One region of the Aeromonas aquatilis genome, then DNA from elsewhere that is predicted to be linked to it. Evidence: predicted binding sites of a transcription regulator. Region 1 holds the regulator's gene; each other region holds the start of a gene.

Evidence for each region. Region 1 encodes sigma-54, which starts transcription at its own class of promoters, with help from an activator protein. Its sites were predicted from a motif close to TGGCACNGTTTTNGCTT; they were not measured.
Region 2: flgB (flagellar basal body rod protein FlgB) is a predicted target of sigma-54. The motif match lies at 2,527-2,543, and genes of this name have one in related genera.
Region 3: glnA (glutamate--ammonia ligase) is a predicted target of sigma-54. The motif match lies at 2,228-2,244, and genes of this name have one in related genera.

The regions. Positions count from the first base shown of each region.
Region 1 is NZ_JBSTYP010000036.1:26,302-36,415, reverse strand. It holds gene degS (outer membrane-stress sensor serine endopeptidase DegS) at 1-848, shown strand, start outside; gene npr (PTS phosphocarrier protein NPr) at 994-1,266, opposite strand; gene rapZ (RNase adapter RapZ) at 1,287-2,153, opposite strand; gene ptsN (PTS IIA-like nitrogen regulatory protein PtsN) at 2,199-2,645, opposite strand; gene hpf (ribosome hibernation promoting factor) at 2,648-2,935, opposite strand; gene ACW5W8_RS15060 (RNA polymerase factor sigma-54) at 2,956-4,395, opposite strand; gene lptB (LPS export ABC transporter ATP-binding protein) at 4,461-5,186, opposite strand; gene lptA (lipopolysaccharide transport periplasmic protein LptA) at 5,190-5,717, opposite strand; gene lptC (LPS export ABC transporter periplasmic protein LptC) at 5,704-6,264, opposite strand; gene kdsC (3-deoxy-manno-octulosonate-8-phosphatase KdsC) at 6,261-6,815, opposite strand; gene ACW5W8_RS15035 (KpsF/GutQ family sugar-phosphate isomerase) at 6,815-7,810, opposite strand; gene mlaF (phospholipid ABC transporter ATP-binding protein MlaF) at 8,018-8,818, shown strand; gene mlaE (lipid asymmetry maintenance ABC transporter permease subunit MlaE) at 8,818-9,597, shown strand; gene mlaD (outer membrane lipid asymmetry maintenance protein MlaD) at 9,605-10,102, shown strand; gene ACW5W8_RS15015 (ABC transporter substrate-binding protein) at 10,105-10,114, shown strand, end outside.
Region 2 is NZ_JBSTYP010000008.1:49,528-59,641, reverse strand. It holds gene flgA (flagellar basal body P-ring formation chaperone FlgA) at 1-383, opposite strand, end outside; gene ACW5W8_RS04545 (chemotaxis protein CheV) at 528-1,439, shown strand; gene ACW5W8_RS04540 (CheR family methyltransferase) at 1,457-2,281, shown strand; gene flgB (flagellar basal body rod protein FlgB) at 2,572-2,970, shown strand; gene flgC (flagellar basal body rod protein FlgC) at 2,970-3,389, shown strand; gene ACW5W8_RS04525 (flagellar hook assembly protein FlgD) at 3,404-4,129, shown strand; gene flgE (flagellar hook protein FlgE) at 4,154-5,521, shown strand; gene flgF (flagellar basal-body rod protein FlgF) at 5,666-6,412, shown strand; gene flgG (flagellar basal-body rod protein FlgG) at 6,428-7,216, shown strand; gene flgH (flagellar basal body L-ring protein FlgH) at 7,231-7,902, shown strand; gene ACW5W8_RS04500 (flagellar basal body P-ring protein FlgI) at 7,911-9,008, shown strand; gene flgJ (flagellar assembly peptidoglycan hydrolase FlgJ) at 9,052-10,114, shown strand, end outside.
Region 3 is NZ_JBSTYP010000021.1:27,540-37,653, forward strand. It holds gene typA (translational GTPase TypA) at 137-1,948, opposite strand; gene glnA (glutamate--ammonia ligase) at 2,301-3,710, shown strand; gene ACW5W8_RS10280 (DUF4124 domain-containing protein) at 3,826-4,404, shown strand; gene glnL (nitrogen regulation protein NR(II)) at 4,491-5,546, shown strand; gene glnG (nitrogen regulation protein NR(I)) at 5,556-6,974, shown strand; gene add (adenosine deaminase) at 7,116-8,117, shown strand; gene rmuC (DNA recombination protein RmuC) at 8,671-10,011, opposite strand; gene ACW5W8_RS10305 (hypothetical protein) at 10,008-10,114, opposite strand, start outside.

The DNA.
Region 1 (10,114 bases):
GCTATGTGCTGACCAACTACCATGTCATCGCCGATGCCGACCAGATCATCGTCGCGTTGCAGGATGGCCGGGTCTTCAGCGCCGAGCTGGTCGGTACCGATCAGCTCACCGACCTCGCCGTGCTCTATATCGAGTCAGACAACCTGCCGGTGATCCCGCAGGATCCGGAGCGGCTGCCAGAAGTGGGGGATGTGGTGCTCGCCATCGGCAACCCCTACAACGTCGGCCAGACCATCACCCAGGGCATCATCAGTGCGACCGGCCGTACCGGCCTCTCCAGCATGGGGCCCGACAGCAATGGCCGTCAGGATCTGCTGCAGACCGATGCCGCCATCAACGAGGGCAACTCGGGTGGCGCGCTGGTCAACGGCCGTGGCGATCTGGTGGGGATCAACACCGCCACCTATCACCTCAACGGCAATCAGGAGAGCTACGGCATCAGCTTCGCCATCCCCTACCGGCTGGCAAAACGGATCATGGATGAGCTGATCGCCAACGGCCGGGTGATCCGTGGCTACCTCGGGATCTCCAGCGTCGAGATCAACCCCATAGTCGCGCGGATGATGAACCTCGGCGACCTGCGTGGTCTGGTGGTGGAGAGTCTGGATCCCAACGGCCCGGCGGCCAAAGGTGGTTTGCAGCGAGGGGATGTGCTGCTCAAGATCAACGGAGAAGCCATCAGTGGCGTGCGCAGCGCCATGGACAAGATTGTCGAGAGCCGCCCCGGCACCAAGCTGACCATCTCGGTATTCCGCTCCGGCAAGCCGCTGGAAGTGGTGGTCACCATAGAAGAAGACCTGCGCTATCAGAAGCGGGCAGCAGGCACCAATGTCTCATCGGCCAGCTAATGCGGTAGCGGCCTATTACATCTGCCAGCAGCCTGCTCGCCTGCGCTAGCTCGCATCTATCCATGGAACTACATGGTCAGCCATGTCATGCAGCAATAACGCGAGCGAATACAAGAGAAAGGATAGGAAGAAGAACGAGGAGTGACTACTCCTCGTTGAAGCCGGAGGTGAACAGCTCCACCACGGCGGCCAGGGCCTCGACCTCTTCGGGCCCCTCAACCTGCACTTCCACCTGCCGCCCTTGCGCGGAATCCAGCATCAGCAGGCCGATGATGCTGTCAGCATCGGCCTCCACACCATCTTCATTGCGCAGTAGCACGTGGGCATCGAAACCCTGCACCAGCTCGAACAGCATCATGGCAGGTCTGGCATGAATACCCAGCTTGTTTTTCACTTCAACCGAGGCGGAAACAGTCATCGGGTCGTCCTATTGGTCCGTCAGGATTGGGAGGCACTCTTGTCGAGAGTGCGGTGGCGGATCTGCACGTTCTTGCCAAGCAAACGGAATGCACTGGCCAGCCGCTCTGCAATAAAGACCGAGCGGTGCTGACCGCCGGTGCAACCGATGCCGACCGTGAGGTAGCTGCGATTGTTGCGCTCCAGATGGGGCAACCAGGTCGCCAGCATGTTTTCGATCTGCTGAGTAAACAGCATCACATCGGCCTGCGCCGAGAGGTAGTTGGCGACCGGCTCATCCTTGCCGGTAAACGGTTTGAGCTCGGGGATCCAGTGCGGGTTGGGCAGGAAGCGGGCATCGAACACGAAGTCGGCATCCTTGGGAATGCCGTACTTGAAGCCGAACGACTCGAACACCAGCACCAGCTCGTTCTCTTTCTTCCCAAGCACCCGGGTCTTAATGAGCTCGCTCAGGTCGTGAATGCTGAGGGTGGTGGTGTCGATACGCAGGTCAGCGGTCGAGGAGATGGGTGCCAGCAGGTGGGTCTCCTCCCGAATCGCCTCATCCAGCGACAGCTTGTTGCGTGAGAGGGGGTGCAAACGGCGGCTCTCGCCATAGCGCTTGAGCAGGGTGCCGTTGTCGGCATCGAAGAAAAAGCTGGAGAACTCAACCCGCCCCTCATTGCGCACCTGAGCCAGCAGATTTTCCAGTTTCTCCGGGTCGCTCGGCAGGTTGCGCACATCGATGCTGACCGCCAATTTGTCGTACTGGCTCTCCACCGACACAATCAGCTGGGGCAGCAAATTGACCGGCAGGTTGTCCACACAGTAGTAACCCAGATCTTCCAGCACTCGCAGGGCTACCGTTTTACCGGAGCCCGAACGTCCACTTACCACGATTAACTGCATCTTGTTCCCTCACGCCAAAACGGGTGTCTCATCCTTGGCCTGCTATCAGGCCGAGGTCATGATCTGATAGAGCTCTTCGTCGCTGGTTGCCTGACGCAACTGGCGGCAAACCGCCTTGTCACCCAGCTTGGAAGCCATCAGAGAAAGGGTCTTGAGATGCTGCTTGCACTCGCTTTCCGGCACCAGCAAGGCAAACAGCAGGTCAACCGGTTGATTGTCGATGGAGTCGAAAGGAATAGGGTCGGCAAAGGTCATCAGGATCGCGGTTGGCGGGAACTCATCGTCAATGCGACCGTGGGGGATCGCAATACCGGCACCGATCCCGGTACTACCCATTTTTTCGCGGGCCAGCAAGCATTCAAACAGCGCCTGGCGGGAGGTGCCAAGGCGTTCAGCGGCCAGCTCGCTGATGATCTCGAGGGCGCGTTTCTTGCTGGTACAAGGGACTGCACTCTTGGTGCAGTCCCGACTCAGTATGTGTTCAAGTTGCATGGTTATTTTTTATTTAACTTATCTTTGTGCTTGATGATCTGCCTGTCCAGCTTGTCGAGCAAGGTGTCTATCGCAGCATACATATCGGCATGTTCAGAGTTGGCAAACACTTCGCCACCGCTGACGTGCAATTTGGCTTCCGCTATCTGGTTCAGTTTTTCCACGCTAAGCACCACATGAACATTGTTGATGTGGTCGAAGTGACGCTCGAGTTTGGCAAATTTGTTATTCACATAATCACGCAGAGCTTCGGTGATCTCGACATGGTGTCCGGTCAGGTTAATTTGCATAACATCATCCTTTTGTTTGCCTAAACCAGGCGTTTGCGCTGATTGGAAGGTGGGATAAACAAGGATTCGCGATACTTAGCGATCGTGCGTCTCGCCACCATAATACCCTGTTCGGCCAGCAAATCCGCGATCTTGCTATCACTTAACGGCTTGGCAGGATTCTCTGCCGTGACCAGCTTCTTGATGAGCGCGCGAATTGCGGTCGATGAGCACTCTCCTCCTCCTTCGGTGTTCACATGGCTGGAGAAAAAAAACTTCAATTCGAAGATACCACGGGGGGTATGCATGTACTTCTGGGTCGTCACCCGGGAGATGGTCGACTCATGCATCTCTACCGCTTCGGCGATGTCATTGAGCACCATCGGCTTCATCGCCTCTTCACCATACTCGAAAAAGCCCTGTTGCTGCTCGACAATGCAACTGGCCACTTTCAGCAGGGTGTCATTGCGACTTTCCAGGCTCTTGATGAACCACTTGGCTTCCTGCAAATGGGAGCGAATAAACTGGGTGTCGGTGCTGCTGCGGGCGTTGCGGGCCATGGCGGCATAGGTCTCGTTGACCCGGATGCGGGGGGCAGAGTCGGGATTGAGCTCGACCACCCACTTGCTACCCTTCTTGACCACGGAGACGTCGGGGATCACGTACTGGGAGTCGCTCTGGATGATGCCGTTGCCGGGGCGCGGCTCCAGCAGCTGAATCAGATCCAGCACCTCCTTGAGGTCGCTCTCCTTGAGTCGGGTCTTGCGGGCGAGGGTGCGGTAATCCCGGTTGCCGAGCAGCTCCATGTGCTCGAGGATCACCTCCTTGGCCTCGTTGAGCCAGGGGGTCTGCGGGTCATACTGATCCAGCTGGATCAGCAAACACTCCTGCACAGAACGGGCAGCAATGCCGACCGGATCGAAGTGCTGAACCCGTTTGAGTACCGCCTCGACCTCATCGAGTTCCACCTCTACGTCATCGCTGGTGACGGCAGCCTGGATATCCTCCAGCGCAACGGTCAGATAACCGGATTCGTCGATAGCATCGATGATGGCGAGCGCGATGGCGGCATCCACATCGCTGAACGGTGTGAGTCGCATCTGCCACAACAGATAATCCTGCAGGTTTTCGGTGGTCTCTCCCTGATAGACGCTATCTTCCCCATCGTGGATGGGGCCCGCGCTCTGGGCGGTGCCGGCAGAGTAAACCTCGTCCCAGGTGGTATCCACCGGCAACTCGTCAGGCATCTGCTCCTGAGCCATGGCATCGCTGGAATCCAGCTGGCTGGCATCGACCGGCGCTTCCGGACTGGTCTCTTGCGCCTCGCTCTCTTCCTGCTCCAGCAGAGGGTTGTTTTCGAGCGCTTGCTGAATTTCCTGCTGAAGTTCCAGAGTGGAGAGCTGGAGCAGACGAATCGCTTGTTGTAATTGCGGCGTCATGGTCAGGGACTGACCGAGACGCAACTGTAATGTCGGCTTCATCTACGTCGGGATATCCTTATGTTCAGCGAGGCACTCGTCAAAGGAAATGAAGGCATGCCCCCTTACTATAGACTGAATTGATCGCCCAAATAGACGCGCTTGACCTGCTCATCGGCAAGGATGTCAGCCGGTGCACCTTCGGCAATCATCTTGCCGTGGCTGACGATATAGGCCTTCTCACATACGTCCAGAGTCTCTCTGACGTTGTGGTCGGTAATCAAGACGCCAAGGCCTCTATCTTTCAAATGCTGAATGATCTTCTTGATGTCTATCACAGAAATCGGGTCAACCCCTGCAAAGGGTTCATCCAGCAGAATAAAACGCGGTTCGGCCGCCAGCGCACGAGCGATCTCGACCCGACGGCGCTCACCGCCGGAGAGGCTCTGGCCCAGGTTGTCGCGAATGTGGGTGATGTTGAACTCTTCCAGCAGTTGCTGAACCTTGTCCTCACGCTCCTCACGGCTCAACCCCTTGCGGGTCTGCATAACTCCCATCAGGTTGTCGAACACTGACAGGCGACGGAAGATGGAGGCCTCTTGCGGCAGGTAACCGATGCCGTTACGCGCCCGCACATGCATGGGCTGCAGGCTGATGTCCTGATCGTCGATGGTGATGAGACCGGCATCGCGCTGCACCAGCCCCACGATCATGTAAAACGAGGTGGTCTTGCCGGCACCGTTGGGGCCGAGCAGGCCGACAATCTGGCCAGTGCCCACTTCAAGGCTGACGTCACTCACCACCATGCGGCGCTTGTAGCTCTTCTGCAGGCCCACTGCTTTTAACACTGCCATGGCTTATTTTCCCTGCTTCTTCTGGTCGGCGGGCTTGTCGAAATTCTCTACCTGATCCGGCAGGAACACGGTTTTGACTCGCTGGCTCGGGCTCTTGCTCTCGGCAATCATCTTCTGTTTGACGATGTCGTAGCGGATCAGATCGCCATTGACCTGGCTATCTTCCTGCTTGAGCTGACCGTTGCCTGTGATGGTCACCAGCCGGTTCTTCAGCTCGTAGCGGATAGTGTTGCCGTGGGCATTGACCGGCTTGCCGTTATCCAGGATCTGGAAGAAGGTGGCGGGCTTGCCGTAGGCCGTCATCACCTCGGCCCCTTTCTCGCCGGAACGGGTCACTACCACCTTGTCAGCCTTGATCCGGATGGTGCCCTGATTGATGGTCACATCCTCTTCGAAGGTGATGCGGTTGTCCTGCATCTCGGCCACCTGTTTGACGGCATCGACGTAGACCTTCTCGGCAAAGTCGGACTCTTTGGCGGTCACCGCACCACACAACAACAGGGCTGCGAGGGCCAGATTAGCGTTTTTCATTGAAATAGATGGCATGGCCTTGATCCAGTAACTCAAAATATTTGCGGTCCAGATGGCCCTTGAGGCCAACCCCTTGGGTCTGGAAATCCCGACCCAGAATGTTCACTTCCCGGTTGCTGCGCACATCTTGTGTCACCAGATCCAGCTCCAGATAGGGGGTATCCAGTGTGGAGATGAAAGAGGTAGGCAGCAGACCATCCAGATGTACCTTGTCCCGCAGGATGACGTTGTCGCCGGTGTTGAGCACGCCGGTTTCGGCGGTCACCTTCCACTCGGCGGCCCCCTGATCGTCATACATGTAGACCACCGGCTTGTCGAAGGTGGCCTGCTCGAGGATTTGATAATACTCGGCGTAGGTCGACTCCAGCCGCTCGGTGCGCTTGCCGTTGATATCAAAACGGGTGGTCACCAGATCTTTGGCGACAAAATCCGGCTGATAGTTTTCGATTTTGACCGCGCTCTCAGGCACCAGCTCCACCTTGCCCAGCTGCCAGGCAACCAGCGCGACCAGAAACAGCAGGGCAAACAACAGGGTCTGTCTGCTCATACCGAGGCCTCGGGCTGATAATCGTCGTGGCCCTGCGCCTGCAAAATGAGGTCACACACTTCGCGCACCGCGCCCATGCCACCGCCAAGCCGGGTCACCATATCGGCACGACTCAGCACCAGCGGATGGGCATCGGCCACCGCGATACCCAGGCCGCAAGCGGCCATCACCGGCAGATCGATGGTGTCATCGCCCATATAGGCGGCCTGTTCAGCAGTCAGCCCCAGCTTGGCCAGCAGCGCTTCGAAGTGAGGCAACTTTTTATCAGCCCCCTGCACCACATGAGCCACCCCCAGGCTTTTCATCCGATCGCTGACGATACGGGAGTTACGCCCGGTGATGATGGCGATCTCGATCCCGGCATTGAGCAGCGCTCGCATGCCCGCACCATCGCGGGTACAGAAGGTTTTCAGCTCTTCGCCGTTGTTTCCCATGTAGATGAGGCCGTTGGAGAGCACCCCATCCACATCGCACACCAGCAGGCGGATTTGCGCCGCCTTCTCAAACTGGCTGCGCGTCACCGGACCATAGAGGGTCGGTACGTTTTGCATCAAATTACTCCGGCTTTCAGCAGGTCGTGCATGTTGAAGGCGCCGAGCGGGCGTTTCTCTTCATCCACGACCAGTAATCCGTTGATTTTTCTCGTTTCCATCAGCTTGACGGCTTCCGCAGCCATCATCTCTGGACCTACGGTAACACAGTTGGCCGTCATCACACGGCTGATGGGGGTGTGATGGATATCGATCTGCTGGTCAAGAATGCGGCGCAGGTCGCCATCGGTAAAGAGCCCTGCCAGCAGGCCATTGCCATCGACCACCGCCGTCATACCGAGCCCCTTGCGGCTCACTTCCAGCAGCGCCTGGCTGATGGTGGCATCTATCCCCACCCGGGGCAACAGCTCACCGCGGTGCATCAGGTCGCCGACCCGCAGCAACAGACGCTTGCCAAGGGAACCGCCCGGGTGCGAGAGCGCGAAGTCATCGGCGGTAAAACCGCGCGCTTCCAGCAGGGCGACCGCCAGGGCATCGCCCATCACCAGGGTTGCCGTGGTACTGGAAGTGGGGGCCAGACCCAGCGGGCAGGCCTCTTTCTCCACCTTGATGCACAGGTGCACGTTGGCCTCTTTGGCCATGGTGGAGGCGGGATTGCCAGTCATGCAGATGAGCGGAATGCCGCGACGCTTGAGTACTGGCAGCAGGGCCAGGATTTCGTCACTCTCGCCGGAGTTGGAGATGGCGATCATAAGGTCGCCACTGGAGATCATCCCCAGATCGCCGTGACTCGCTTCCCCCGGATGGAGGAAGAAGGCCGGTGTGCCGGTGCTGGCGAGGGTCGCGGCGATCTTGCTGCCGATATGGCCCGACTTGCCCATGCCGGTGACCACTATCTTGCCACCGCAGCGCAGCACCATTTCGCACGCCTTGTCGAAGGCGTCGTTCAGATACTGATAGAGTCCATCAATGGCTTGCTTTTCTGTGTCCAGCACCGCGCGGGCACTGCGACGAAAATCGAACAGTTCAGACACTTTCTCAGGCTTTACAGACATAAAGACACAGCTCCGGGCCGAAATTAGCTGCGGGATTATAAAAAAGTCTGTCCGGATAAGCGAATCGGATGGTGAGTCCCGCTCTCAATGACGCACTTTGTTACAGAAAACTGTCGTGCAAATGGGCTGGCGGCCTGTTCAATAGTTGTTCCTTGCTGTTGCTTAGCCCTAGACTACCCCATAAAATTCGCTCCCTATTTACACCGGATGGACAATTGTTTGAACAATGACCTGATCACCATCTCCGACCTGACCTTCAGTCACGGAGATCGGCTGTTGTATGACGGGATCAACCTGACCATTCCTCGTGGCAAGGTGACCGCCGTCATGGGCCCGAGCGGCATCGGTAAAACCACCCTGCTGCGGCTGATTGGTGGCCAGCTCAAGCCGGAGTCCGGTCACATTCTGTTTGACGGGGAAGATATCCCCACCCTCTCCCGTTCGCGCCTCTATGAAGTGCGCAAGCGGATGAGCATGCTGTTCCAGAGCGGCGCGCTGTTTACCGGCATGACGGTCTACGACAACGTGGCCTTCCCGCTGCGAGAGCACTCCGGCCTGCCGGAGGAGCTGATCCACACCATCGTCATGATGAAACTGCAGGCGGTGGGCTTGCGCGGTGCAGCAAAACTGATGCCCTCCGAGCTCTCCGGCGGCATGGCGCGCCGGGCGGCGCTGGCTCGGGCCATCGCCCTTGACCCCGACCTCATCATGTATGACGAGCCGTTTGTCGGGCAGGATCCCATCACCATGGCGGTGCTGGTCAAACTGATCAAGGAGCTGAACGATGCCCTCGGTATCACCTCCGTCATCGTCACCCACGATGTGAAAGAGGTGCTGAGCATCGCCGATTACGCCTACATCATTGCCAATCGCAAGGTGGTGGCGCACGGCACGCCGGACCAGCTGCGCGAGGAGCACAATCCCGAAGTCGAGCAATTCCTCAGAGGATTGCCCGATGGTCCTGTTCCGTTTCATTTTCCGGCAGGCGATCTGCTACAGGATCTCTGATGTTGATAAGTCAAATAAGCAAGCTGGGGCGGGTCGGAGTGCGGTTTATCAGCTCCGTCGGTCGCGCCACCATCATGTTGTTCCATGCGCTGGCGGGCAAACCCGAACCGCGCAAGCACTTCCCGCTGCTTGTCCAGCAGTTGTATGTGGTGGGCGTACAGTCGGTGGCCATCATTCTGGTCTCCGGCCTGTTCATCGGCATGGTGCTCTCGCTGCAGGGTTACAACGTATTGAAGGATTTCGGCGCCGAGCAGAGCCTGGGACCGCTGGTCTCCCTCTCCCTGCTGCGGGAGCTGGGGCCTGTGGTCACGGCGCTGCTGTTTGCCGGCCGTGCCGGTTCGGCCCTGACCGCTGAAATCGGCCTGATGAAGGCCACCGAGCAACTTTCAAGCCTAGAGATGATGGCGGTCGACCCGCTGCGCCGGGTGGTTGCCCCCCGCTTCTGGGCTGGCGTCATCAGCATGCCGCTGCTGGCCTTTATGTTCAGCCTGATCGGCATTTTCGGCGGCAAGCTGGTCGGCGTGGACTGGCTCGGCGTGGACGAAGGGGGCTTCTGGTCTGCCATGCAGGCCTCCGTCGACTGGCATGAAGACATCATGCAGGGCGCCATCAAGAGCCTGATTTTCGCCCTGGTGGTCACCTGGATTGCGCTCTTTAACGGCTATGATGCCAAGCCGACCTCGGCCGGGATCAGTCAGGCCACGACCCGAACCGTGGTCCACTCATCCCTCGCCGTGCTCGGCCTGGATTTTATACTCACTGCAGTCATGTTTGGATAAGGTAAAGATGAAGTTCAGCAAAGTAGAATTCCTGGTCGGCACCTTCATGCTGGCTGGCATCGGTGCCATTCTGGCACTGGCCCTGCAAGTGGCCGGTTTGAGCTTCAAACCGGAAGGAGAAACCTATACCCTGCGCGCGCATTTCGATAATATCGGCGGCCTGAAAGTCCGTTCGCCGGTCAAGGTCGGCGGCGTGGTGGTCGGTCGGGTCAGCGACATCGTACTGGACCCGAAAACCCAGGTGCCCGAAGTGACCCTGATGATGCAAAAGAGCGCTGGCCAGTTTGCCGATACCAGCTCTCTCTCCATCCTCACCTCCGGTCTGCTCGGCGAGCAGTACATCGGTCTGGCCCCCGGCTTCAGCGATGAGGAGATGGGCACCGAGATGCTCAAGGATGGCGACCTGATTGAAGACACCAAATCCGCCATCGTGCTGGAAGACCTGATTGGCAAGTTCCTCTACAGCCAATCCTCCGACAGCAAATCAGACAGCAAGAAGGAGTAATCATGTTCAAGA
Region 2 (10,114 bases), on a different contig from region 1:
GCCAAGACCAGCTGGCTTTCACTCAGCAGATCCCCCTTGGCGATGGGATTGGCCACCGTGACATAGGGTTTTTGAATGCTGACTCGCACCGGGAGATAGACATCCCAGGGTTTGTCTTCCTCACATTTAAGGTAAACTGTTGTATTACGGCGAATTTCCATTTTTGCTGGTAAGCTGATAGTCAACAGATCATCGCAACGGGTCAGTGGGAGCCGTTCATCCAGCGTGGCAGAGGTGACCTCAGCTCTGGCATCCAACGGAATATCCAGCTGGCTGTAAACGAACTCTTGTGCCTTTTCTTGCAGATAAGTAGTGACGTCCGAGGCGTAGCTGGAAGATATGCTGCCAAAAAAGAGGCTGATGAGTAAAAGTCGGTTAATCATTTTCGCTCGTTGGTCGATAAGTTGTTCACGCATATCACCATATTTAACTATGATTGCTTCAGAATCTTTTCGTTGTCACATTGATAGTCTGACGCAATCCATCATGCATGCATGATTAATGCCAAGCGTTTTTAGGGAGTGTTTATGGCCAGTATTCTGGACTCGGTCAACCAGCGTACCCAGCTCGTGGGACAAAACCGGTTGGAGTTGTTGTTGTTTCGTCTCAACGGACGTCAAAGATTTGGCATCAACGTATTCAAAGTGCGTGAAGTGTTGCAGTGCCCCCCCTTGACCGTGATGCCCAAGTTGAACTCCTGCATTCGCGGGGTCGCCCATATTCGTGGCCAGACGATTTCGGTCATCGATCTCAGCATGGCGGTTGGCAAGCGTCCGATTGAAGATTTGAGCAAGTGCTTCATTATCATCTCCGAGTACAACCGTTCCATTCAGGGTTTTCTGGTGCATTCGGTCGAACGCATCATCAATATGAACTGGGAGTCGATCCTGCCACCGCCCAAAGGGGCGGGGCGCATCAACTACATGACGGCGGTCACCGAGGTGGACGGCGAGTTGGTCGAAATCCTTGATGTTGAACGTATTCTCAACGAGATCTCCCCGGTTTCTACCGAAGTGAGCAAAGAGCTGGTGGAGTCGAGCGTCGAACACCCGACCCTGGGACGTCCGGTACTGGTTGCCGATGACTCTTCCGTGGCACGCAAACAGGTGCAGCGTGCGCTCGAGGCCATCGGGGTTGAGTGCGTGCTGGCAAAAGATGGTCGTGAAGCATTGAATATGCTGCTAGAAATGACCAAAAATGGCCCTATCAAGGATCAGATTGCGCTGGTGATTTCAGATATCGAAATGCCGGAAATGGATGGCTACACCTTCACTGCCGAAATCCGGAATAATCCCAATCTCAAGGATTTGCATGTTATTCTGCATACTTCCCTCAGTGGGGTATTCAACCAGGCAATGGTGCAGAAAGTGGGGGCCAACAATTTCATCGCCAAGTTCCAACCAGATGAACTGGCCAAAGCCGTACAAAACGCACTCTAATAAAGAAGAACAGCTGCATGAAGACACTTTCGGACGACTTATACAAACAGTTCAGCAACTTTCTGGCGGTTCAGAGCGGGATCGTGCTGGGTGATAACAAACAGTATCTGGTGAAGAGCCGTCTTTCACCGTTGATGGCTCAGTTTGGCATCGAGAGTCTGTCTGATCTGGTTACCCGTGCAATGAGTGTGCGAGAGCGTGACCTGAAAATGGCCGTGGTGGATGCCATGACAACCAACGAGACCCTCTGGTTTCGTGATACCTATCCGTTTCAACTGCTTACCGACAAGATTTTCCCTGAATTGGGGAAAAGCGGCCGCCCTATCAAGATCTGGTCTGCGGCATCGTCGTCAGGTCAGGAGCCCTACTCCATTGCCATGACGGCGCTGGAGCAACAGATGAAAAAGCCGGGTACCTTACCTGGTGGCGTTCAGATTGTCGGAACGGATATCTCGACGACCATGCTCAACCAGTGCAAGGAAGGCATTTATGACAGTCTTGCACTGGCTCGCGGGTTGTCACCCGAGCGCAAAAAGATGTTTTTTGAGCCATACGGCGACAACAAGATGCGGGTGGTGGAGCGAGTCAGAAAATTGACCACCTTCCGGCCGATAAATTTGCTGGAGAGTTACAGTCTGCTCGGAAAATTTGACATTATTTTCTGCCGCAACGTGCTCATCTATTTCGCGCCGGAAGTGAAGTCAAAGATCCTCAACCAGTTTGCTGCCAGCCTCAATCCCGGCGGCTACCTGATGCTAGGGGCTTCCGAGTCGCTGGCCGGATTGACCGACCGGTTCGAGATGATCCGCTGCAATCCGGGGATCGTCTACAAGGTCAAATAGGTCTGATGGCCTTGATAGTCGGGGTTCTCCCAGATATTACCAGTTACTGTAACGAGGGAAGCGACGAGCTTCCCTCTTTCTTTATCTACCGCTCAATTTCTCTATTCAGCTGCCATTTCTCGCCACTGCAACTATGGTTCAAAACCTGTGGTGGCCAGACGTTACCTTGCTGGGGGGGCGAGATGCTGCTGTGTCCGTTCAGACGTGTGCTCATACCCAGGCCATCGATTTGAGCTATTCGCTTATGGCACATCTCTTGCAGACAAAATATACCAAGTAGGAGGTGTGTTATGGCTCTTTCATTTGACAAGGCATTCGGTGTTCATCAACACACGATAAGCGTTCGCGCCAAGCGTGCTGAGGTGCTGTCCAGCAATATCGCCAACGCGGATACGCCGGGCTTCAAGGCCAGGGATATCAATTTCGCGCAGGCGTTGCAGGAGGCCCAGTCGCATCAAGGTTTTGGTCTGGCAACGACCAGCGAAAAGCACTTTGCCTTGAATATGGATGCTCCGGGTACCGTGCAATATCGCAACCCGCTGCAACCGGATACCGGTGACGGCAATACGGTTGATGTGCAACAGGAGCGTAGTGAATTTCTGCGCAATAGCCTCGAGTACCAAACCTCCCTTGAATTTATGAATAGCAAGATCAGTGGCCTGCTGAAGGCCCTGAAAGGAGAGCAGTGATGAGTTTGTTCAAGGTCTTTGACATAGCAGGCTCGGCTATGAGCGCACAGTCAGTGCGGCTCAACACGGTTGCCAGCAACATGGCCAACGCGGACAGCGTCAGCTCCAGTGTGGAAAATACTTACCACGCCAGGCGGCCAGTCTTTGCCGCCCAGCTCGATCAGGCGATGTCTGACAAGCAGGGCTCGGTCGGGGTGGAAGTGAAGGGCATTGTCGAGAGCAAGGCGCCACTGCTCAAGGAGTACAACCCCAACCACCCGATGGCGGACAAAGACGGTTTTATCTTCAAGCCAAACGTCAACATGGTTGAAGAGATGGCTGACATGATCAATGCCTCGCGCAGCTACCAGACCAACGTACAAGTTGCAGATTCGGCCAAGAAGATGCTGCAGCAGACGCTCCAGCTCGGCAAATCCTGATAGGGGGATGCAAGATGGTCGATAAAACCAACAATATGAACGGCATCAACCGGACCTCGACTCAGATGGGGGGCACTCCCCCGGCACCGAAGAAAGAGCTGGATCAGGCTTCATTTATGAAGCTGCTGACTATGCAGTTGTCATATCAGGATCCCTTCAAGCCGGTCGACAATGCCCAGATGCTTTCCCAGATGGCCTCCATGTCTACGTCGGAGGGGATCAGCAGTTTGTCCAATCAGATGGGTAAGCTCAACGATCAGATGATCTCCAGCCAGGCCCTGCAAGCCTCTTCTCTGGTGGGACAAAATGTGCTGCTCCAGGGTAATACCGGATTTTTAGATAAAGATGGTTCTTTGTCTGCGGTCGTTGCTGTAGGCACAACGAATAAATATGCGAACGTCAAAATTACCGTTGAGGATGAAAAGGGACAGGTTATCAAGGAGTTCCCTCTCGAAGGAGACCAAAAAGGTAATGTTGAAGTCGCTTGGGATGGTACAGACAAAGCTGGTAAGCGGGTCGCTGCAGGTAAATATGTTATCAAAGCCAGTGGCGCGCTCAATGGGAAGTCGGAAAGTATTGCCACCTTTGCTTATGCCAAAGTGGATAGCGTTGCCTTGGGTAACGCCACTAACCCGACGCGCCTCAATCTGAGAGGACTGGGTAGCGAATATCTGAATAATATTCTGCAAATTTCAGGCACCAATTCAAATCCGACGGTTACACCGTCAACAACCTCGTGACAGCATCGATCTAAGGAGCTGGATATGTCATTTAACAATGCCTTGAGCGGTGTCAACGCGGCACAAAAAGACTTGAACGTCACCGCCAACAACATTGCTAACGTCAATACAACGGGCTTTAAAGAGTCCCGTGCCGAGTTTGCGGATGTCTACGCCAACTCGATCTTTGTCAATGCAAAGACCCAGGTTGGTAACGGTGTGGCGACCGGTGCGGTGGCCCAGCAGTTCCATCAAGGGGCGCTGCAATTTACCAATAACGCGCTGGATCTGGCGATTCAGGGCAACGGCTTTTTCGTGACCTCTGATGGCCTGACCAACCTGGATCGCACCTATACCCGTGCCGGGGCCTTCAAGCTCAATGAAAACAGTTATATGGTCAATAATCAGGGCCATTATCTGCAAGGTTATGAAATTAACGCCGATGGCACGCCCAAAGCAGTGAGTATCAATGCTACCAAGCCTATTCAGATCCCTGACAAGGCTGGTGAACCAATCAAGACATCCAAAATTGACGCCAGTTTCAACCTGCCGTCTACAGCGTCGCCGTTGCCTGCTGGCGCCGGTGCCGGTGATGCATCAACCTTTGATCCAAAAAATTCGAAAACCTACTCATCTTCTACCTCCGTGGTGATTTATGACTCATTGGGTGAGCCGCATACCATCACGCAATATTTTGTTAAAGAAGCTGACCCAGCAGATCTGACCAAACCGGCCAATCCAACAGCTTGGCGTATGTATCTTTACCAAGGGGATAAGCCTATTGATATTGTTGGTGGTGTAACGCCTACCATGACGGCAGGTTTGAGCCAGGCGCCTGCTGGTGCAAGAATTACCTTCGGGGCTGATGGCAAGATGATTACTCCGACTACACCGGCGACCATCAAGACAGAGCAACTGGGAACCGTGGGCGCAGCTGGCGCAGGTATCATTACTAACGGCGCAGATCCCACCCAGCAGGTGGATATCAATTTTGGAACCGTGACCCAATACGCCTCACCGTTTGAAGTCAACAAGTTGACTCAGGATGGCTCCACTGTCGGCCGGTTGACCAAGGTGGAGATCACTCCGGATGGCATCGTGTCCGCGACTTACAGTAACGCAACCACCATCAAGGTGGCCATGGTCGCCATGGCCAAGTTTGCCAACTCGCAAGGATTGACTCAGGTTGGCGATACCTCCTGGCGTCAGTCTCTGCTCTCTGGCGATGCCTTGCCGGGGACGCCAAACTCAGGAACATTTGGCACCATCAAATCATCCTCCCTGGAGCAGTCCAACGTGGATTTGACCTCGGAGCTGGTGGACCTGATCACTGCCCAGCGTAACTTCCAGGCCAACTCGCGTTCTCTGGAGGTCAACAGTTCGCTGCAGCAGACCATCCTGCAGATCCGTTAATTGCGCAATACATGATAATGAGAGGGGGCTTGGCCCCCTCTCTGTTTCTGTCGTATTCCCATCCTCCTTATCCTCCCATATTTCCGCTGTTGGCACTCTAATTGCATTTCTCCTGTCAGAGTCATCTGTTTGACGGAGAATTCCATGGATCACCTGCTTTATATCGCCATGTCCGGGGCCAAAGAGACCATGAACAGCTTGGCTGTTCGGGGCAACAACCTCGCCAATGCCAATACCACCGGTTTCAAGTCCGATTTTGAGCAGGCCAGAAGCATGCAGGCATTCGGAGAGGGCTTGCCAAGCCGGGTGTTTGCCATGGCTGAGCGCCCGGGTCAGAACCTGCAGCATGGCATGTTGATGACCACCGGACGGGATCTGGACGTGGCGGTGGATGGTCCGGGCTGGATTACCGTGCAGGACCCCAAAGGGGGTGAGGCCTATACCCGCATGGGGAATTTGCAGGTCAATGCGACCGGCAACTTGCAAACCTCGACCGGTCTGAACGTAGTGGACGATGGCGGTAAGCCTATCGTGCTACCGATGCCGATGGAAAAACTCGAGATCAATCGGGATGGCACTATCAGTGGTCGACCGGAGGGGGCCGCCGCCAACTTGCCGGAAGATTTTCAGCGGATCAAGCTGGTTAACCCGGCCGCCGATGCGGTGGAGAAGGGGCAAGATGGTCTGTTTCGCCGCAAGGATGGCCAGAAGGAACCTGCCGCGGCCAATGTTGGCCTGATTGCCGGCTCCCTGGAGGGGAGCAACGTCAATGTGGTGGATGAGATGACCAACCTGATCCGGCTGCAACGCCAGTTCGAAACCCAGGTCAAAATCATGAAGACGGCCGAAGAGAATGATGAAGCTCAAACCCAACTGCTGCGAATCAGCTAATCAAGGAGTTACACTATGAATCCTGCACTCTGGATCAGCAAGACCGGGTTGGATGCACAGCAGACCAATATTTCGGTCACCTCGAACAACCTGGCGAACGCCAGCACCGTGGGCTTCAAAAAGTCACGGGCCATCTTTGAAGATCTGCTGTATCAAAACATCAATCAGCCCGGTGGCCGCTCCTCTGCCGATACCGAGCTCCCCTCCGGCTTGATGCTGGGGGCGGGTGCCAAGGTGGTGGCGACCCAGAAAAACCACAGTCAGGGTAACGTACAAACCACTGACAACTCGCTCGATTTGATGATCAGTGGTCGTGGCTACTTTGAAATTCAGCTGCCGGATGGCAGTGCGGCCTATACCCGTAACGGTCAGTTCACCCTCAACGATGAAGGGACCATAGTGACCCCGGGTAATGGCTACCCGCTGCAACCGGAAATCCAGATCCCGGAAAACGCCCAGAGCGTTACGGTGGGTGAAGATGGCCAGGTCTCGGTGCAGCTCAAGGGCGATGGCGCTTCTCAGGTCGTCGGTCAGATCAACATCTCCGACTTCGTCAACGCCAGCGGCTTGCAGCCGATGGGGGAGAACATGTTTGTCGAGACCCAGTCCAGCGGTGCTGCCGCTCAGGGGACTGCCGGTGCCGATGGTTTGGGGGTGATCAAGCAGGGGATGCTGGAGACTTCCAACGTCAACGTGACCGAAGAGCTGGTAAACCTCATTCAGGCTCAGCGGGTCTACGAGATGAACTCCAAGGTGCTCTCCGCCGTGGACGGCATGATGTCCTTCCTGATCCAGCGTACCTAATTAGGAGGTGCATGATGAAAGCCGTATGGATGCTGGGATTGCTGGTGCTGGGAGGGTGTAGCAGCACTCCCAATACGCCCAAGCCTGATGATCCCGAGTTTTCCCCCGTCTACGGAGAGTCGGAGCCGGTGTCGGTGCGGCCGACAGGGGCGATTTTCCAGCCGGATCAGGTCAATGGCATCTATTCGGATATCAAGGCGCACAAGGTGGGTGACATCATCACCATCGAGCTGTCTGAATCCACCTCCGCCTCGAAAAAGGCCAATACCCAGAGTGGCAAGGACAATAAGTTCAATCTGGATCCGGTCAAGTTGGGTGGCGTTCCCGTGACCGCCAGCCCCTATGATCTCTCAGCCTCCATTGCGCAAGACAGCGCGTTCAAGGGGCAGGCCAAGGCGGATCAGAGTAACAGCCTGCAGGGCAGTATTTCGGTCAGCGTGGCCAAGGTGCTGCCCAACGGCAATCTGCTGGTGCGTGGCGAGAAGTGGATCATGCTTAACAATGGCAATGAATATATCCGGATCATCGGCCTGATTCGCCCGGAGGATGTGACATCGGATAACAGCGTTTCGTCCCAGAAAGTAGCCAATGCCCGCATTTACTACGGTGGTACCGGTGATCTGGCCAATACCCAAGAGCAAGGGTGGCTGACCAGCTTTTTCAATGGCCCCTGGTGGCCGCTCTAGGAGATGTTATGAAGTCACTCCGTCTTGTCACTCTGCTCTGCTGTCTGCTGCCGTTGGACGTGGCGAATGCTGCCCGGATCAAGGACATCAGCTCGGTTGAAGGGGTGCGCAGCAACCAGCTGATTGGTTACGGCCTGGTGGTCGGTTTGCCCGGTACCGGCGAGAAGAACAACGCCTTCACCGAGCAGACCTTCCGTACCATGCTCAACAACTTTGGCATCAAGGTGCCGGATAACATCAAGTCCAAGATCAAGGATGTGGCGCCGGTGGCGATTCATGCCGACCTGCCCCCTTTTTCCAAACCGGGCCAGACCATCGACGTAACGGTCTCTGCCATTGGCGAGGCCAAGAGCCTGCGGGGAGGTACTTTGCTGCAGAGCTTCCTGAAAGGGCTCGATGGCCGGGTCTATGCGGTTGCACAGGGCAGTCTGGTGGTCGGTGGTTTGGGGGCCGAGGGGGCTGATGGCTCCAAGGTCGTGGTCAATACCCCGACCGTCGGGCGAATTGCCAACGGTGCGACCGTGGAGCGGGAGGTGCCCAACTCCTTCAGTCAGGGTGACACTATCACCTTCAACCTTAACCGACCCGACTTTACTACGGCGCGCCGTCTGGCCGATGTGGTCAACGATCTGGTGGGGCCCAATACCGCTCAGGCGCTCGATGCTACCTCGGTCAAGGTCTATGCCCCGCGGGATCCGGGTCAGCGCGTCTCCTATCTCGCCACTATCGAGAATCTGGAGGTGGATCCGGCCAACGAGGCGGCCAAGATCATCGTCAACTCCCGCACCGGCACCATAGTGATCGGCAGTCAGGTCAAGCTCAAACCGGCGGCCATCAGCCATGGCGGGTTGACGGTGACCATCGCCGAAAACCAGCAGGTCTCCCAGCCCAACCCGTTGGCGGGAGGAGAGACGACGGTGACCAACAACTCGACCATCAATGTCCAGCAGGAGCCGGGGCGGATGTTCAAGTTTGATACCGGTGCGACCCTGGACGATCTGGTCCGGGCGGTCAATCAGGTCGGGGTTGCCCCCGGTGATTTGATGGCCATCCTTGAGGCGCTGCAGCAGGCAGGCGCCATCGAGGGGCAACTGGTCATATTGTAACAAGCGGCAAGTGGTTGCCACGGGTGGCAATGAGGTAAGCAAAATGGCGGAGTTTGACAGCAACAGCGGCATGAATCTCGGGATGGTACAGGACATCAAGAACCTGGACCGTCTGCGCCAGATGAGCCAAAGCAAAGAGGGACAGGCCGAAGCGCTCAAGAGTGCGTCACGCCAGTTCGAGTCAATCTTTACCCAGATGCTGTTTCAGAGCATGCGTCAGGCCAACGGGGTGTTGACTCAGGACAACCCGATGAACAGCAGCTATACCCAGTTCTATGAAGGGATGCTGGATGAGCAGCGGGTTGCTGACATGTCCAGCAAGGGGGGACTGGGATTGGCTGACATGGTGGCCAAGCAGCTCTCTCCCGAGACCTTTACCCATCAGGATGGACGGGTGCTCAAGATGCCGCAGCGCACCGAACGGACCTACAAACCCTATCAGCCACCCACGGCGGCGGCCGATGATTTGATCGCGGCATCCAAAGTTGGCAAAGATTTTGCTGAAAAAGAGATGACCGAGGGGGGCAAGGAGAGCCACGCACTCACTATGCCCCGTCGACCGCACCGCAGCATTCCGCCCATGGGGCGCATGGCCAGCGAAGAGGGCAGTGTCGCCGGTAGTGGGGGCAAAGAGTTCGATACGCCGGAAGAGTTCGTCAATCGCCTGATGCCGCTGGCCAAGAAAGCGGCCGACAAGCTGGGGTTAAGCCCGGCGGTACTGGTCGCTCAGGCGGCACTGGAGAGTGGTTGGGGCAAGCGGGTGATCAAGGATGGCGAGGGGCAGGTGACCCATAACCTGTTTGGCATCAAGGCCGATCCGCGCTGGGAAGGGCCCAAGGCGGTGGTCAGCACGCTCGAGTATGAGCAAGGCGTTGCCTCCCGTCAGAAAGCGGCGTTTCGTTCTTATGAGTCGTTTGAAGAGAGCTTCAACGACTATGTGGACTTCCTCACTTCCGGCTCTCGCTACAAGGGCGCCCTGGCGAAGGTGGATAGTCCCGATCGCTACTTCGAGGCGCTGCAACAGGCGGGTTATGCCACCGACCCGCACTACGCCAGAAAATTGAAACAGGTATTGCGCAGTGACGCCATTGCCCAATACAACGAGA
Region 3 (10,114 bases), on a different contig from region 1:
GATGACCTGAACGAGCTCATCAGGATGGCCAGAGCGGATCACAAGCATAAAAAAACGGACCCAAACCAGAGGTTTGGGTCCGTTTATCAGTGAACCGTCAGCGGCCGCAAGGGCTGCCGAGACTCAGCACATAACATTAACCACGGCCAGAGCGCTTGCGATCCAGCTCGGTCAGCAATTTCTTGCGGATACGGATGTTCTTCGGAGTCACTTCTACCAGTTCGTCGTTATCGATGAACTCGAGAGCCTGTTCCAGAGTCATGCGGATCGGCGGAGTCAGCACTTGAGCTTCGTCAGTACCGGAGGCACGCATGTTGGTCAGCTGTTTGCCTTTCAGGCAGTTAACAGTCAGGTCGTTGGAACGGGAGTGAATACCGATCACCTGGCCTTCGTACACTTCGGTCGCGTGACCGATGAACAGACGACCACGGTCTTGCAGACCGAACAGGGCGTAAGTCAGGGCCTTACCGGTAGCGTTGGAGATCAGAACGCCGTTCTGACGCTCACCGATGCTGCCACCCTTGTGCGGACCGTAGTGGTCGAAGGTGTGGTACAGCAGACCGGTACCTGAGGTCATGGTCATGAACTCGGTCTGGAAGCCGATCAGGCCACGACTCGGGATCATGAAGTCCAGACGGACACGACCCTTGCCATCCGGGGTCATGTTGGTCATTTCGCCTTTACGCAGACCCAGTTGCTCCATCACGGAACCCTGGTGCGCTTCTTCAACGTCCACAGTTACGGTTTCGAACGGTTCTTGCAGAACGCCATCAACGGTACGCAGGATTACTTCCGGACGGGACACCGCCAGTTCGTAACCTTCGCGACGCATGTTTTCGATCAGGATGGAGAGGTGCAGCTCACCACGACCGGATACACGGAACTTGTCCGGATCATCGGTCTCTTCCACGCGCAGGGCCACGTTGTGGACCAGCTCCTGGTTCAGACGCTCCAGAATGTTACGGGAGGTCACGAACTTGCCCTCTTTACCGGCGAACGGTGAGGTGTTGACCTGGAAGGTCATGTTCACGGTCGGCTCGTCAACGGAGAGCGGCGGCAGGGCTTCAACAGCACCGTTGTCGCAGATGGTGTCGGAGATTTTCAGCTCGCCCAGACCGGTGATAGCGATGATGTCACCCGCTTGCGCGTCGGTAACTTCAGTACGGGACAGACCCAGGTAACCCAGCACCTGACCGACTTTCCCGTTACGGGTCTTGCCGTCAGCACCAACGATGGTGACTTGCTGGTTGGTCTTGACGCGACCACGGGTGATACGGCCGATACCGATAACGCCCACGTAGGAGTTGTAGTCCAGCTGGGAGATCTGCATCTGGAAACCACCTTCGGCATCCGCAGCAGGGGCTTCTACGTTGTCAACGATAGCCTGGAACAGCGGCTCCATGTTCTCGGACTCAACGTCCTGATCCATGGTGGCCCAACCGTTCAGTGCAGAGGCGTAAACAACTTTGAAATCCAGCTGTTCATCGGTCGCGCCCAGGTTGTCGAACAGGTCGAATACCTGGTCCATTACCCAATCAGGACGAGCACCCGGACGGTCAACCTTGTTGATGACCACGATCGGCTTCAGACCCTGAGCGAACGCTTTCTGGGTCACGAAGCGGGTTTGCGGCATCGGGCCGTCAACGGCGTCAACCAGCAGAAGCACGGAGTCAACCATGGACAGTACGCGCTCTACTTCACCACCGAAGTCGGCGTGACCCGGGGTATCAACGATGTTGATGCGGTAGTCGTTCCAGCGGATCGCAGTGTTCTTGGCGAGAATGGTGATGCCACGTTCCCGTTCCAGATCATTGGAGTCCATGATCCGTTCCTGACCTTCGCTGGTGCGATCCAGAGTACCGGATTGCTGCAGCAGCTTATCAACCAGAGTCGTTTTGCCGTGGTCAACGTGCGCAATAATCGCAATATTGCGTAAATTCTCTAACATTCTCGCCTCAAATCACCGGGTAAAATTGGGCGCTAATTGTACTCTTGCCTTTGTGATCTGCCTAGCAGAATTGCAGTACATTCGCGCATAACAACAGATCTGGATCATAGACCTCCCCGACAAACCCTGCTTAGATGGGCGGTGACCGTATTTCGCGCACCATTACAGTGCACCAAAACGATCCACAGTCGCACTAACTTGATGCAATGCGAGTCGAGATCGCTTGATTTTGAGGAGCCTCTTCACCGGGACTGCCCTGAAATCAAGCTGTCACAAACTTGGCACGATACTGGCTTATGTGAATACGACGACGCATTCACCCAGAGAGATTTAACACCGGAGGTTACTTAGCATGTCAGCCCAGAACGTTTTGGCCCTGATCCAGGAACACGAAGTCAAGTTTGTTGATCTGCGCTTTACCGACACCAAGGGTAAAGAGCAGCATGTATCCATCCCTGCTCACCAGGTTGATGAAGATTTCTTCGAAGACGGCAAGATGTTCGATGGTTCCTCCATCGGCGGCTGGAAGGGCATCAACGAATCCGACATGGTACTGATGCCGGACGCAGCCTCCGCCAAGCTGGACCCGTTCACCGAAGAGACCACCCTGAACATCGTTTGTGACGTACTGGAGCCTGCCACCATGCAGGGCTACGACCGCGATCCGCGCTCCATCGCCAAGCGTGCAGAAGATTTCCTGAAGTCCAGCGGCATCGCTGACACCGTGCTGTTCGGGCCGGAGCCGGAATTCTTCATGTTCGACAACATCACCTTCTCCAACACCATGGGCCACAGCTTCGTGAAAATCGAATCTGAAGAAGCCGCATGGAACTCCGGCACTGCCTATGAGCATGGCAACAAGGGTCACCGTCCGTTCGTGAAAGGCGGTTACTTCCCGGTTGCACCGGTCGACTCCTCCCAGGATATCCGCGCCGCCATGTGTCTGGTGCTGGAAGAGATGGGCCAGGTCGTTGAAGCTCACCACCACGAAGTAGCCACTGCCGGTCAGAACGAGATCGCTACCCGCTTCAACACTCTTACGCTGAAAGCTGACGAAGTACAGGTGCTGAAGTACGTGATCCACAACGTGGCCCACGCCTACAACAAGACTGTTACCTTCATGCCGAAACCCATGTTCGGTGACAACGGCTCCGGCATGCACTGCCACCAGTCTCTGGCCAAGAACGGCGTCAACCTGTTCGCCGGCGACCTATACGGCGGCCTGTCCGAGATGGCTCTGCACTACATCGGCGGTATCATCAAGCACGCCAAGGCCATCAACGCCTTCGCCAACCCGACCACCAACTCCTACAAGCGTCTGGTGCCGGGTTATGAAGCACCGGTCATGCTGGCTTACTCTGCCCGCAACCGCTCTGCCTCCATCCGTATCCCGGTGGTACCGAGCCCGAAAGCCCGTCGTATCGAAGTGCGCTTCCCGGACCCAGCTGCCAACCCGTACCTGGCCTTCGCAGCCCAGCTGATGGCCGGTCTGGACGGTATCATCAACAAGATCCATCCGGGCGATGCCATGGACAAGAACTTGTATGACCTGCCGCCGGAAGAAGCCGCTGAAGTACCGACCGTTGCCGGTTCTCTGGACGAAGCCTTGGCCGCTCTGGATGCTGACCGCGAGTTCCTGACCCGTGGCGGCGTGTTCAGCGATGACTTCATCAACTCCTATCTGGAACTGAAACAGCAGGATGTTGACCGTGTGCGCATGACCCCGCACCCGCTGGAGTTCGAACTGTACTACTCCGTCTAAGTCTCAGCAGACTGGCCGTTTAAATCTGGTCAGCTTGCTTAATCGTGATAAAACCCGCCATCTGGCGGGTTTTTTCTCTGATAGGATTAAGCAAAATACCGTCAAGGAGAGATGGATGAACAACAAGCATGGCATAGGGGTACTCAGCCTCCTGTTGCTGACCTCGTTCGGTGCGGACGCGGCCAAGGTCTACTCCTGGGTCGATGGCAATGGCATCACCCACTACTCGGATGCGCCACCACCCGGCAAAAACGCCAAAGAGGTCGATCTGCGGGTCGCCCCGCTGCTGGGCAGCAGCGCGCCCAGATCGGTGCAGGTGGATAACTTCAACAGCCTGACTGGCGCCGATGCCAAGAAAGAGCAAGAGGCGGCCAAGCTGACCATCGAACTGCTCTCCCCGGAACAGGGCAGCACCCTGCGCGACAACACAGGCAACATCGTCTTTCAGGGCTCTATCAGCCCCAAACCACCGACCCAGTATGATGTGCGCCTGACCCTAGATGGCAAAGTCGCCCCCATCGTCAGCAACAGCCTCTCTATCCGCGTCGAAAACGTCGATCGCGGCGCCCACGAGGCTCAGCTCGAACTGCTCGCCAAAGACGGTACGATCCTTGCTAAATCCAGTGCAGTCACCTTTTACCTGCATAGAGCGAGCGTGACGCCGGCTCCCAAACCCACCCCCAAAGCCGACTAGGGGTGATATAGCGCACCGATGCGGGTAAACTCTATGCACCATATCGGTGCATAACAGGTGTGTAGCACCGTTTTAGGGAGAAACCTGTGCCAACCCGCTCGGACAACGCTAAAACACTCTTGGATAATTTGCTGACCGCCGTGATCCTGATGGATGAGCGGCTCTGCATCCAGTTCGTCAACCCGGCGGCTGAACAGCTGCTCTCCCTCAGTGAACGCCAGCTGATCGGCATCGAACTGCCCCATCTGCTGGAACATATCTCCCTCGATTTGCAGCGGCTCAAACAGTGCCTCGTTTCAGGGCAAGGCTTTACCGATAGCGAAGTGACTCTGGTGGTAGAGGGAGAACCGCGACTGGTGGAGCTGAGCGCTACCCCGATGGCCGACCACGAACAGCGTCTACTGGTCGTGGAGCTGCGCAAGATCGACCAGCAGAAGAAGATCAGTCAGGAGCAGCAACAGCATGCTCAGCAGCTGGCGGCCAAGGAGCTGGTGCGCGGCCTAGCCCACGAAATCAAAAATCCCCTCGGCGGCCTGCGCGGCGCGGCCCAGCTGCTGCAAAAGGAGCTGCCGGATCCGGCCCTGCGCGAATATACCGGCATCATCATCGAACAGGCTGACCGGCTGCGGGTACTTGTCGATCGCCTGCTCGGCCCCCAGCGCCCCGGCCGTCACCAGATGCACAATGTCCATTCAGTGCTGGAGCAGGTACGCCGACTGGTGGAGCTCGAACTCCCTCCCTCTGTTCGCATCGAGCGGGATTACGACCCCAGCATCCCCGAATTCGAGATGGAGCCGGATCAGCTGCAGCAGGCGTTTCTCAACATAGTGCGCAACGCGGCCGAAGCCCTGGGCAACCAGACCGGCCTTATCCGCATCAAGACCCGCACCGCGTTCCAGATCACCATCCACGGCCAGCGCTACCGGTTGGCGGCGGAGATCAAGATCATCGACAACGGCCCCGGTATCCCGGACGCCATCCGCGACACCCTGTTCTACCCGATGATCACCGGCAAGGAGGGGGGAACCGGGCTCGGCCTCTCTATCGCCCAGAACCTGATCGACCAGCACAAGGGGCGGATTGACTGCATCAGCTGGCCGGGTCACACCGAATTCACCATTTTTCTACCGCTTCGCAAGTAAGGGAACCCCATGACCGCCAAAGTGTGGATCGTCGATGACGACAGTTCTATCCGCTGGGTGCTGGAGCGCACTCTCGGCAGCGAAGGCTTCAACTGCGAGAGCTTTGCCGATGGCGAGGCCCTGCTGCACGCCCTTGAGCTGCGCTCGCCCGATGTGATCCTCTCAGATATCCGGATGCCCGGAATCGACGGCCTGAGCCTGCTGGAGCAGATCCACCGCCGTCAGGCCGATCTGCCCATCATCATCATGACCGCCCATTCGGATCTCGACAGCGCGGTCAACGCCTACCAGCGCGGCGCCTTCGAGTACCTGCCCAAGCCGTTCGACATCGACGAGGCGGTGACCCTGGTGCGCCGCGCCGAGAATTACCTCAAGGAGCAGCGCACCAAGCGCAAGTCTCGTCAGCAAGAGGCCACCGCCACCCCGGAGATCATCGGTGAAGCACCAGCGATGCAGGAGGTGTTCCGCGCCATCGGCCGCCTGTCGCGCTCCAGCATCTCGGTGCTGATTAACGGCCAGAGCGGTACCGGCAAGGAGCTGGTCGCCCATGCGCTGCACAAACACAGCCCGCGCGCCCACAAGAACTTCATCGCCCTCAACATGGCGGCCATCCCCAAAGATCTCATCGAATCTGAGCTGTTCGGTCACGAGAAGGGGGCCTTCACCGGCGCCAACAATATCCGCCACGGCCGCTTCGAGCAGGCAGATGGCGGCACCCTGTTTCTCGACGAGATCGGCGACATGCCGCTGGATGTACAGACCCGGCTGCTGCGGGTACTGGCCGATGGTCAGTTCTACCGGGTCGGCGGCCATCAGCCAGTGCAGGTGGATGTACGGATCATTGCCGCCACCCACCAGAATCTGGAGAAACGGGTCGCCGATGGCGAGTTTCGCGAGGATCTGTTCCACCGCCTCAACGTCATCCGCATCCATATTCCCGCCCTCAAGGAGCGCCGTGAGGATATCCCCCAGCTGGCCCGCCACTTCCTGCTGCGCGCCGCCAAGGAGCTGAACGTCGAGGCCAAGAGCCTGCACCCGGATACCCAGGCCTATATCAGCCGCCTGCCCTGGCCGGGTAACGTGCGCCAGCTGGAGAACGTCTGCCGCTGGCTCACCGTGATGGCCTCCGGGCAGGAGGTGCTGGTGAGCGATCTTCCCCCCGAGCTGCTTACTCCCATCACCCACAACGCCGAACCCGGTCAACCGGCGATGCCCGGTTGCTGGCAGCAGCAATTGCAGGAGTGGGTGGCCAGCAAGTTGGCGCTGGGCGAGACAGACATCCTGGCCGATGCCCTGCCCCAATTCGAGCGGATCATGCTGGAGACTGCGCTGGAGCACACCCATGGCCACAAACAGGAAGCGGCGCGCCTGCTTGGCTGGGGTCGTAACACCCTGACCCGCAAGCTGAAGGAACTCGATCTCTCCTGAGTCCCAGGGAAAAACGATTCCCATCACGCCTTGATAAATCACCGACCAATAAGACCCCGTTTGCCAGCAAACGGGGTATCTTTTTTGAAAGCCCCGCCTAGAATGGCAGGCTTTCAAACCCGACTCGAAGAAGGCGCCATCATGATTGACAGATCTCTCCCCCTGACCGACCTGCACCGCCATCTGGACGGCAACATCCGTCCGCAAACCATCCTCGAGCTGGGTCGTCAACACAATATTCAGCTGCCCGCCTTCGAACTGGAAGCGCTGCGCCCCCATGTGCAGATCGTCGAGAACGAGCCGAGTCTGGTCGCCTTCCTGAAGAAGCTGGACTGGGGGGTTGCCGTGCTGGCCGACTATGACGCCTGCCGCCGGGTTGCCTACGAGAACGTGGAAGATCTGCTGCGCGCCGGTATCGACTATGCAGAGCTGCGCTTCAGTCCGGCCTATATGGCGATGGCCCACAAGCTGCACCCGCAGGGCGTGGTGGAAGCCATCATCGACGGCGTGGCTGCGGGCAGCCGTGACTTCGGCATCAAGGCCAACCTGATCGGCATCATGAGCCGCACCTTCGGTACCGAACAATGCAATCAGGAGCTGGCCGCCTGCTTGGCCCACCGTGACAAGCTGGTCGCCATCGATCTGGCCGGTGACGAACTGGGCTTCCCGGGCGAACTCTTTGTCGACCACTTCCGCAAGGTGCGCGATGCAGGCATGCGCGTCACCGTACACGCCGGTGAAGCCGCTGGCCCCGAAAGCATGTGGCAGGCCATTCGCGAGCTGGGTGCCGAACGTATTGGCCACGGTGTCAAAGCGATTCAGGATCCGGCCCTGATGGCCTATCTGGCCGAGCACCGCATCGGCATCGAATCCTGCCTCACCTCCAACGTCCAGACCACCACGGTGGCGAGCCTGACCGAACACCCGATCCGCCAGTTCCTGGCTGCCGGTGTGCTGGCCTGCCTCAACACCGACGATCCGGCAGTGGAAGGGATCGACCTGCCCCACGAATATGAGGTGGCCGCCCCGGCCGCGGGTATGACCGCCAGCGAGATCCGCACCGCCCAGCAGAACGGCCTGACCCAGGCCTTCCTGAGCGATAGCGAGAAAGCCGAGCTGAGCGCCCGCGCCGCCAGCCGCTGATTAACACCGGCAGTGCAAATAAAAACGGCCCACTTCGGTGGGCCGTTTTTATTTTCCTGTTACATGGTCAGACATAAAACCAAAAGCCTCACATGACGAATTCGTCAATAAAAACCATTATAAACAATGAGTTGAGCAACACTCCAAACACCCTCATTCTAATTGCGTAACCATGAGGTTATTTCTTACAAAGAGGGTTTTTGATGGATATTACACCAGATATTGTTGGGCACTTCCGCGCTTCGTTTTTCGGTCAATTCGGTAAGGTACCGAGAAAGTTATCTTCGCCTTGCAAGAAGCGAGCTATGAGACAGGGGGTAGCCGTTGGGGGGAATATGGATCGCAGACATTAAAACAACGGGGGATGTTTTATCTCGCAGCTCATATATTGACTCAACCAACCAGTTCAGTTCTAAAAACAACCAGCTTTGGCCAGCAATACCAAAAACTCAGAAGACGAGTGGGAATGGGAGCCATCGCCTGTTAACAAAGCTAAATGGCAAAAGGCCCAAACCGGGTTTGGGCCTTTTGCTGACGGCTGTAAGGGGAAAAACTACTCCCGATCCTTGTCACGCTCCAGCGCCCGCTCCACCAGTGGCTCGGGCAGACTCTTGGTCACCTCCACCCCCAGCTCGCGGAAACGCTCGACCTGCGCAATCAGGTTGCCACGGCCGTTGACCAGCCGTCCCATCGCCTTGTCGTAACTCTCCTGCGCCTTGTGCAGGCTGCCGCCCATCTGCTGCATCTCCTCGACAAACAGCCGCAGCTTTTCGTAGAGGCGACCGGCCCGCTCGGCAATCTGGCGGGCATTCTGGTTCTGCCGCTCGTAGCGCCACAGGTTCTCGATGGTACGCAGCGCCACCATCAGGTTGGTGGGACTCACCAAGAGAATATTGTTGTCGAGACCGTAACGCACCAGCGAGGGATCGGCCTCCATCGCGGTGAGGAAGGCGGGCTCCACCGCCACGAACATCAGCACATAGTCGAGGGTGCGCACTCCGGGCAGCTGCTGGTAATCCTTGCGGCCCAGCTCGCGGATATGGTTGCGCACCGAAGCGACGTGTTCCTTGAGCGCCACCGCCTTCTCCAGCTCGTCATCGGCGTTGTACCAGCGCTCGTAGGCGGTCAGCGACACCTTGGCGTCGATGATGATGTCCTTCTCCTGCGGCAGGTGGACGATCACGTCGGGCTGGTAGCGCTTGCCCTTCTCCACCTCGATATTGACCTGGGTGTGGTACTCGTGACCCTCGCGCAGGCCGCATTCGCTGAGGATCCGCGCCAACACCACTTCCCCCCAGTTGCCCTGCTGTTTGCTGTCGCCCTTGAGGGCGCGGGTCAGCGCCGCCGCCTCCTCGGTCATGCGGGCATTGAGCTCGGCGAGGCGCTCCAGTTCGAACTTGAGGCTGTGGCGCTGGGCCGTCTCCTGCGCGTGAGTCTCACCCACTTGACGGCGAAAGCCCTCGAGCTGCTCTTTGAGCGGTGTGAGCAGCAGATCGAGGCTGTTCTGGTTCAATTCGCGGAAGTTACCGGAGTTTTGCTCGAAGATCCGGTTGGCGAGATTCTCGAACTGCTGACTGAGGCGCGGCTCCGCCTCCTGTTGCAGTTGCAGCTTCTCGGCGGCGGCCAACCGCTCGCTGCGCAGGGTCGCTTCCGCATCCTTGAGGCGGGCGGTGAGCTTGATCAGCAGGGTCTGCTGCTGATCCAGCTTCTGCTGACCCTGCATCCGCTCATCCTGCAACTCGTCGAAGCGATCCTGCAGCGCCTGATAACGCTCCTGCGCCAGCATCAGCTCCTGAGCCTGCGCCGTGGCTGCTCGACGCCCGATCAGCCAGCCAAGCCCGAGGGCCAGCAGGGCGGCAGGTAGCAGAATGACCCAGAGCCCGGGGTCGATCATTTACGGCTCCGCTGACGCAGGAAGAGTTCGAGATAGCGGTTAACCAGGATCCAGAGCACCACGTAGATGAGGTAGGCGGCCAGCACCACCCACTTGTGGGTGT